Regions from separate parts of the Candidatus Protofrankia californiensis genome, predicted to be linked through region 2. Evidence: riboswitches for the same ligand, from Rfam matches in the RefSeq annotation. Region 2 holds a riboswitch; the other holds the start of a gene.

Region 1 (4,229 bases), on a different contig from region 2:
CCATTGTTCCAGCCCGTGGGTAGAGCAACGGCGAGGAGAAGCGACAGTGTCGACCGCGTGATCCGCTGTCCTCGTCGACAGAACATGTCAACAGAACAGTTGCCGCCTGCCGCCGTTACGGCGGGGAGAAGATGTCGGCGGCTGTGACGGTGAGGGCTCCGGTCGGCGGGTTGCGGATCTCCTCGCGGGCGCAGATGGCAAGGCGGATCGGTCCGGGACGCTCCGTTGCCCGCCGGCCGTCACCGTCCTGTGGTCCGGTGCCATCGGCATCCAGATGATCTTCCGTGGGCAGGTGGGGCCCCAGGGCACGGATCTTCTCCTGGAGGCCGGCAGCCAGCCGCCGGCCGTCGACGCTTCGCGTCCACTTCGCCTCCCCGGCAAGCACAGGATGTCGGTCTCGGCCGGCCAGTACGACCGCGTCGATCTCGTCCCGGCCGCCGGTGCCCCAGTAGGGTCCGACCGCGACGATGTCCGGTCCCAGCGAACCCGCGACGGCCAGCCGTCGCAGATGCTCCCGGAACGACTCCTCCCAGGGAGCGCCGAAATGGTCGTCAAGGCTTTTGAGCAGCACGGGTAGCAGTGCTTCCCCGAGACCGCGGTCGATCTCGGGGCGGAACCGGGAAAGTATTCCGAGATAGAAGGCGAGAAAGTTGTCGGCGATCCGGTAGACACGGCGCCGGCTGCGAGGAGTGTCGGTCACTGGCATGATTCGCTCAACGAGCCGTAGTTCGATGAGCCGGTCCAGGGTGCGCGCCGGTTCGGCCCGGATGTAGTCCTTAATCTCGTTGTACTGCGTACGGCCCGAGGCGATGGCGTGTAGTACCGCCGCCGGATGTTCGCCGTGCTCCACTTCGGTCGCCAGCACAAGCTGTCCCTCTGTGAGCAGGGATGCGCCGGGTCGGCAGGCCAGCCGCAGCAGGTTGTCGGTGATGCCCGCATCCTGATCCCACCACGACAGGTACAGCGGTACCCCGCCGACCAACCCGTACACGAATGCCCGGTCGGCCGGCGTGAGCCCGGGCAGCATCAACGCGGCCTCGTTCGGGCGGAAGGGATGCAGCGACAGCGACAGGTCGAATCGGCCGTAGAGCGGCGCCCGCTGTTCCTGTAGCGCGGTCATGTGCCGCACCGCCGACCCGCACAGCAGCAGCCGCAACTTGGTCCTACCCGCGGCGCGGTCGAGGAAGGCCCGCAGCACTCCTGGAAGATCCGGTGAGGTTGCGACAATCTCCGGGAACTCGTCCAGGACGACGAGAAGCGGCTCGTGCTCCGCTGTCGCGGCCAGGTCGTCGAGTGCGTCGTCCCAATCGGAGTATGGGCGCGCGAGCAGGTCCCGGAACCGCCCGGGGACGCCGTCCACGACCTGGCGGGACAACTGCGCCAGCTCGCCCGAGGCCGCGCGGCCGGCACCAGTGTGGAAAACCGACCGCCGTCCGGCGGCGAAGCGGTGTAGCAGGGCGGTCTTGCCGACTCTGCGCCGTCCCCATACCACTGCTGGCCGTGGGTCGGTCGAGGCCCACCAGCGTTCCAGCGCTGCAAGCTCTTCGGTGCGATTGACGAACGCCATCCGCCTCTACTCACGTCGCGTGCTACTTACATCATCTGTAACTTACGTCGGATGCTAGTAGGCTGCCGGCAAGCCACGGGTGTTCCGGCGGGGTGGCGTGCCGTTCGCGAGCGGCTCAGATGTCCTTGACTCCCAGGATGTCGGCCACTTCGGGGTCGCTGTCGGCGAGGAAGTCACGACAGCGGGTGGCCTCCTCGGTCTCGCCGATTGCGCTGGCTGCGCGGCCCAGTGCCGCGAGTGCTCGAAGGAAGCCCCGGTTGGGTTCGTGGGACCAGGGAATCGGCCCGTGTCCTCGCCAGCCCGCGCGGCGTAGCTGATCGAGGCCACGGTGGTACCCGGTCCTGGCATAGGCATAGCTGGCCACCGGGTTGCCGGCATCGAAAGAGCGTTCGGCAAGCGTTGCCCAGGCGAGACTGGAGTCGGGGAAACGCCCTGCGACCGTCTCCGGGTCCTCGCCGGTACCCAGCGCCTTTGCTGCGGCGGGATCGAGGGTGAGCTTCGTTGGCGGCGGGCCGCCGAGCAGGTCCGATCGTCCGGATGAGGTTGTCATGGGGTCCATCCTGCCCGGTCCGATCGGCTTCACGTTCGGCCTGCGGGGGAATCCGTCAGGCGATGGACCTGCCGGGAGGGGGTGGGCCGGCAGGTCCATCACATGATCGGGGTCCGAGGGTGGTGGAGCACCGGACGGCGACCGGGCGGAACACGATCGGATCACCTGTGATCTTTTAGCCACGAAATATCACATGATGTACATCTTGTGTGTCACAGGACGGTTGGGTTGGTGACGGTGACGTCCCAGAGGTTCTTGCCGACCACGCCGGCCTTGCCGTCGTCCACCCGAGTCAGATAGGAGTAGAGCGATGCCAGACCCTGGGACTCCCGCCCGAAACGTCCGTCCACCTGGAGAATGAACTTCTTCTGGCGCATCTCGCTCTGCCAGACATAGGCGTCGGGGCGGACCTCGCCGGACAGAGCGCTGGACAGCGTCGTTCCGGTGAAGTCCGCCGAGTCCAGCAGGGCCTTGGCGCGATCCAGCGTCATCGCCGGTTGTGCCGGAGTGATCGCGCGCTCTATCGCACCGGCACTGGACGTGCCAGCGGACGACGACGGTGCCGGGCCGTTGCGGGTCAGGCCCATCTTGGCCGCGCAGGACGGCCACGGGGACCAGCCGCGGGAGTTGTAAAGCTTGTAGGCGGCCTCGTCCTGGAGCGCCGACGGCGCGTCGCTGGGTAGACCGGAGTAACCCAGACCGCGCCAGGTCCCGGTGTCGAACTGGTAGGCGCCGTAGTAGCCGTTGCCGGTGTTGATCCGATAGTTGCCGCCGGACTCGCACTGACGGAGCTTGGCGAAGTCGTCCGCGGTTGCGGCACCTGCGGGTGCGGCCGTGACAGCCAGACCGCTGCCCACGAGTGCTGTTACGGCACCGGTGGTACGCAGGACCTTCATGACGGTGGAGGGATGCTGCGGGGCGCGGTGCCTGCCACCAGACGGCATGTGGGTCGGTCCTTCCCGTCGCCTACGAGGTGAGCTGTCGGGTGCGGGCGGGAACAAGCCCGGCCGGTAGCGCTGATGGGCGCTGCCGGCTTTACCCCAAGGACTCCGTGTGCGGACGTCCGGATGTTGGTTCCCCCGCTCCTGTCCTTGTGGCTCCGCGGTAGATCGTGCCGTACCGGACGGGGACAGGATTCGGCGTCCGTCCGGGCGGCCTCACCGATCCGGTGAGTGGGAAGAACTCTAGCGAGTCTGGCTCTATCGAAGCAAATCGGGGTGTCGGATGAACTACACCCACGTGACTCCTATCACCCGAATGGGCTAAACACCTTGAACAAGTGACTCTACCTGGCGATCCGGACCTCTCTGTGACAGGGTCGTCTTCTTCAGATTTTATAACTTAAAGTGATAAATTCAGTCTTATCCGTATTTCTGGTTGCGCTGACTGTCACCTCTCAAGTGCTCTGGGGAGCAGGACCGCCCGGATCGGTCCCTGGGCCTCTCGGATCGGCTTCCGGACCTCTCAGACGGGCTTCGCCGATCCGGGAGGGACCTCGGATCCGGGCAGGGACCTCGAGTGCGAAGCGATCGTGATCGCGCTGTCTGCGGTCCTCCAGCGCGATCCGCCGCGTGCCTGACCACGGGCGAGCCGGCGGCTGTCGGTCAGGTGAGCCGCCGGCTGTCGGGTCGTTCAGGCGAAGGTGGCCGCCCGGGTCCGTGGGCCGCAGATGCCGTCCACCCGCAGGCCCTTCGAACCCTGCAGAAGGCCGGCCGCAAAAGCCGACTGGGGGCCGTAGCGACCGTCGATCAAGATCTTGTAACCGAGCGCGTTCATCTGGAGCTGCCAGGCTCGTACGTCCGATCGCACCTGATGGATCAGCCCGGTGGTGAACAACGTGCTGTCCGGGGCGTCCAACAGGCTCTCCGCGCTCTGGCGCACCACCAAGCGTCGGGTGCGGGTCGAGTCGGACGGCGAGCTCGGGCTCGCCGACCCCGCGCCGGACGAGCTGGCGTCTGCCGCAAGTTGGTCGGCGCCCATCCCCTGGCCGCAGATCGGCCACTGGCCGAAGCCGGATCGGACAGCCAGTCTCAGCGCGGCCTCGTCCTGGGTGGCTGGAGAGGCGCCGCTGGGCAGCCCCGTGTAGCCGAGACCCTGCCAGGTGCTCAGGGC
Region 2 (4,229 bases):
GCTGACGACCGTCAGCGTAAGAACTACATACCTCCCGTGACCGGCCAGACGTAGAGCGACCACGGCCATGAGCACCAACAGCGGGGCGAGGCGAGGCACCCAGCCTGTTGATCGTAGCCGCGGCATACTCGCTCGTCTTCCACCGGGGAACCGAGCGAAACCTGCCGGCACACAGTGTGCCCGTTGTCCGTCTGCTCCGGCCCGGCTGACCGACCGGTCAGCCGGGCCGGAGCAGACGACGGGTCGGCCACGGACAACGGAATTGTCAATTCCACATTTTCAATCACATATTGTCAATCACACGAAACCGTCAGCCGCACGGGAACAGCCGGGCGTGAGTGCGTGCGCCGACTATACCGTCAACTGCAAGTACGTGCTGTCGCTGGTATTCCTTCACCACCCTGGTGGTCTGCGGGCCGAATTTCCCGTCGACGGCAAGAGAATATCCGAGGTCGGCCAACCGTCGCTGTATCCTGACGACCTCGGTACGCAGGCGACTTCCGTTTCTTATGGCCACACCGGACTGACCACCGGACGATGGGGCCGAACAGTCCCTGTTGGTGTAGTGGATCCCGGTGACAGGCGGGACCGGAGTGCTCGGTCGTGATACCCGTGTGGTCGTCGGGCGGGTGCTCACAGCGGCCGCGGCAGCATTCCCCCGCGTCAGATAGCGGCGGTAGGAACCGTTGGTGTAGGCACCCCACGCACGCACACCCTGGCTTTCACACACCTTCTTCGCCGCCCACGCGTTGGTGGCCGGATCGAACAGGTTCCGGCCCGCCAGCCAGCTCGCGTGGGCCCGCACGTTGATCTGCCAGAGTCCGCGGGAGTCCTCGCCGCGCGGGTTACGCGCTTTGGCGTTGCCACCGGACTCCGCGAGAGCCACCGCCACCCAGGTGCTCAGCGGCACCCCCTGGCAGCTGGGCAGTCCCGCGTTCATGCCGACACGGGCGATGGTCGCGTCGGGAACGATGGCGGAAGCGGACGCCGGACTCGCGCCGGCCGGGGCCGCAGTCAGCATCATTCCAGCCGCTGTTCCGATGAGCCCAACAGTGGTTGCTAATGCGGCGCCGGTGCACCGACTCTGCTTCCTATGTTTTCCTTTGGCCATACTCAGACATCTCACCTAAAGGTATCGTTGAAGCGGCCCGTACTGTTTCTTCCGGTAGCGGTACCGGTACACCGTTTCCAGCGTCGAGCACGCCGTCACCAGGGTCGTCCAGCCTTGTTCCGGACGACGGGCAGGCACCGTTCAGGCCAACTGTTCAGGCCAACTTTTCAGGCCATGCGAACCATTCGTTCAGGCCATTATTTCGGGCCATGCGAACCGAAGGTGACGTGCTTTCTCGACGTCCGCTACAGGACTCGTTCGGGGCTCAGGAAATGGCTGCCGGATACCGACAGAAAAACAACTCACGGCGTTACCGGTTCGCAATTCCCTGCGTTACCGGTTCGGGGTGACAAAATGCCCGGGACTGCTCACCCGGGGCAGCGGTCTCACCTGATACGACCTACCAGGTAGTTGTTGGTGTAGACCTTCTGGAGCCTGACCACGGCTCCGCTGTGCGGGGCGGCCCACATCATTCCGTTCCCCGCGTAGATCCCCACGTGATGGATACTTCCCGGCCGACCGAAAAAGATGAGGTCACCGGGCTGCTTGGCACTCTTCGGTATTTTCTGGGAGGCACCGTACTGGGCATTGGACACCCGCGGAATACTGCGGCCGAGCTGTTTGTAGACGTAGCGGACGAGGCCGGAGCAGTCGAATGCCCGCGGGCCCTCGGCGCCCCACACATACGGCTTGCCAGCCTGCTTCGACGCCAGATAGACGACCTTCGCCCCGAAGCTGCTGGAGGACGTCGAAAAACTCACCGGTTGCGCCGACACCGCCCCCGTGGCGGCAGCCGGCGACGAGGTCGCCGACCAGGTGGCCGGAGTGATCGTGAAGGTGGCCGGTCGGACACCGGCCACAGTGGTCGTGGCGGCGTCGGCCCAGCCTGCCCCGTTGACCCCGTTGGCCCCGTTGGCCCCGTTGGCCTCCAGCCCCCGGTCGTTCGCCCAGGCCGGGGCGGCCAGACCGGAGAGGGCCACGGTTCCGGTGGCCGCGGCGGCAACCGCCGTACGTGCCGATATCCGGCCAAGGGTGGACCGGGTCGTCCGCGCGCGATGACGACCCCGCCTGGGATGTTTTACGGCAGCCGAACCTGAATTCACCTGATATGCAGGCAACGATGATCCTTCCCATACGCCTGCGAGGTTAGCTGTCGGGTTCGGGCCGGGAAGCCCGGTCGGCGCGCGGGAACGCGCAGCCGACTTCACCCCAAGGACGGCGCCGCGGTGGCGACATCCGGCGGAAGGTGGGTCCCCCGCTTCTGTCCTGGCGATTACTAGTTGGAGACGCCGGACCATGGACAGAACTCGGCGTGTGGTCCGGTGCCGTTGAGAGCTCGGCCAACGTAGCGAACTACTTTCGGTAGTCGCAAGTAGCAGTTTTCTCGGCATGTCGGCGCAAAATGCTTACCCTGCGTATCATTTGCACAAGCCGTCTCAGGGCAGCTGCCAGGACGACACCGGTGAGCCGCAGCGTGGCGGGGCTGCGCACCATTGCCGGAGTCCTCCGGTGCGTATCGTGAAGCACCCGGCGCAGACCGGCAACGACATTTTTCTCTGCCACCGTGTTCCTCTGCCACCGTGCGATCCGGTCCCGCGCGGGCCCGCGTCCACGGATATCCGTCCACGGGGTATCCCGCCTCCCCCGGCGGGCAGCTTCAGGATCCCGGCAGGGCGGGCGCCGGTGGGCCGTTGCGGCCGGAACACCCATATGGATCGAGATCAATACAGATCAAAAGCGAAAATATGAAACCGCGGTATCCATCGGCTTACCTACCGGCGTGCCCGTCTGCGGACGAGCAGACGGGCGAGCACGCGGATACAGCATTACGAATCAACCCGTGCGCACAGCGTGGTCAGTAGCGCACGTGGATCACCGCGAAGCGGGAGATCACCGCCTTCGCCGGTACCAGCGCCGTTCGAACCGATCAGGATTCGACCCAGCCACGCGCCTGTGCGAGGCTGGTAAGCCGCTGCCGTATCTGGTGTATTTGACTGCCGGTCAGGGTCGGTACCGATTCGATAAGCGTCTCTGTCAGCAGGTGCCGGAACTCCCCGATAGTGAGGACGTCGCACATCTCGTCGTCGTCAGTACCCGAGCGCCCGACGTTCGTGCTTTCGGAATGCGACAGCAACGGGCGGGCCGGAACCCGACGGACAAGGCGGACAACCGACGCCTTCGGGCCCCTGTCGCTTTCCTCCGCCTCGAACTCCACCAGCGTTCCGGGCTGGAACAGGTGTTTCTCATCCTGAAGATCGTTCGCGTGTATGAAAATATCGTCGCCACCGGCATCGGGCGCTATAAAACCGTAGCCACGAATTCCGTCGAAACGCAAAATCCTACCAGTACCCACCACGTCTACCCCTGTAGAGAACCTCTGTGCCAGCTTAGCTCCAACACCCCCCAACCATGAGGTTTACTCACACTCCCAGTTGCGCATGGTCAGGTCAAGCCGACACGCGAACCACAACAATGATCGACAAGAAGTGATCGAGGAAACGCCCGGAGCCGGCCAGGGGCGACTCGTCAACCATCTGACCGGCTCCCAGCGCGGCGTGCCCCGGTGGCCGGCAGGCCACCGGAAACGCGATCATGCTTTTCGCGCTCGTGGCCCTGAGATCTACGCCGGATCGCGGAACGTGTGGACGGCGGCAAGGCACTGCTTGGCGACGCTGACGACCGCCTGCGAAGTGAACCCGAACTTGGTCTGCAACGCCCGTAGCGGGGCGGACGCGCCGAAGGTCTGCATACCGATGATCGCCCCGTCGGTGCCCGCGTACCGTTCCCATCCGAGCGTGGAGGCCTGTTCGACCACGACGCGCGCGCGGACCGACGGTGGCAGCACCTGGTCGCGGTACTGCGCGGGTTGCCGGTCGAACAGCTCCCAGCACGGCAGACTGACCACGCGGGCGCGCACACCCTGCGCGGTCAGCTCCTCGTAGGCGGCCAGGGCCAGGTGCACCTCACTGCCGGTGCCGATCAGGATCATCTCGGGATCGCCGTCGGGGGCATCGGCGAGGACGTAGCCCCCACGGGCAAGCCCGGACGCGGCAGCGTAACGGGTCCGGTCCAGCGTCGGCAACGCCTGCCGGCTCAGGATGAGCGCGGCCGGCTCCCG

What was found. Region 2 has a riboswitch for cyclic di-AMP ahead of DD1DGNOD_RS31210 (C40 family peptidase). Riboswitches for the same ligand answer to the same signal wherever they lie in the genome.
Region 1: it holds a riboswitch for cyclic di-AMP, as region 2 does, so the genes downstream of both, DD1DGNOD_RS03235 (transglycosylase family protein) here and DD1DGNOD_RS31210 (C40 family peptidase) in region 2, are expected to answer to the same signal.

Annotation. Positions count from the first base shown of each region.
Region 1 covers NZ_CAAAFT010000058.1:3,954-8,182, forward strand. Annotated here, with positions in the region: partial or broken gene DD1DGNOD_RS03220 (DUF6247 family protein) at 1-4, opposite strand, end outside; gene DD1DGNOD_RS03225 (ATP-binding protein) at 116-1,567, opposite strand; gene DD1DGNOD_RS03230 (DUF3151 domain-containing protein) at 1,683-2,117, opposite strand; gene DD1DGNOD_RS03235 (transglycosylase family protein) at 2,330-3,061, opposite strand; cyclic di-AMP (ydaO/yuaA leader) riboswitch at 3,067-3,231, opposite strand; gene DD1DGNOD_RS03240 (transglycosylase family protein) at 3,750-4,229, opposite strand, start outside.
Region 2 covers NZ_CAAAFT010000278.1:4,205-8,433, forward strand. Annotated here, with positions in the region: gene DD1DGNOD_RS15135 (hypothetical protein) at 1-126, opposite strand, end outside; gene DD1DGNOD_RS15140 (peptidoglycan-binding protein) at 311-1,024, opposite strand; gene DD1DGNOD_RS31210 (C40 family peptidase) at 1,498-2,229, opposite strand; cyclic di-AMP (ydaO/yuaA leader) riboswitch at 2,232-2,393, opposite strand; gene DD1DGNOD_RS15150 (cold-shock protein) at 3,039-3,467, opposite strand; gene DD1DGNOD_RS27100 (hypothetical protein) at 3,559-3,705, opposite strand; partial or broken gene DD1DGNOD_RS29530 (transketolase-like TK C-terminal-containing protein) at 3,732-4,229, opposite strand, start outside.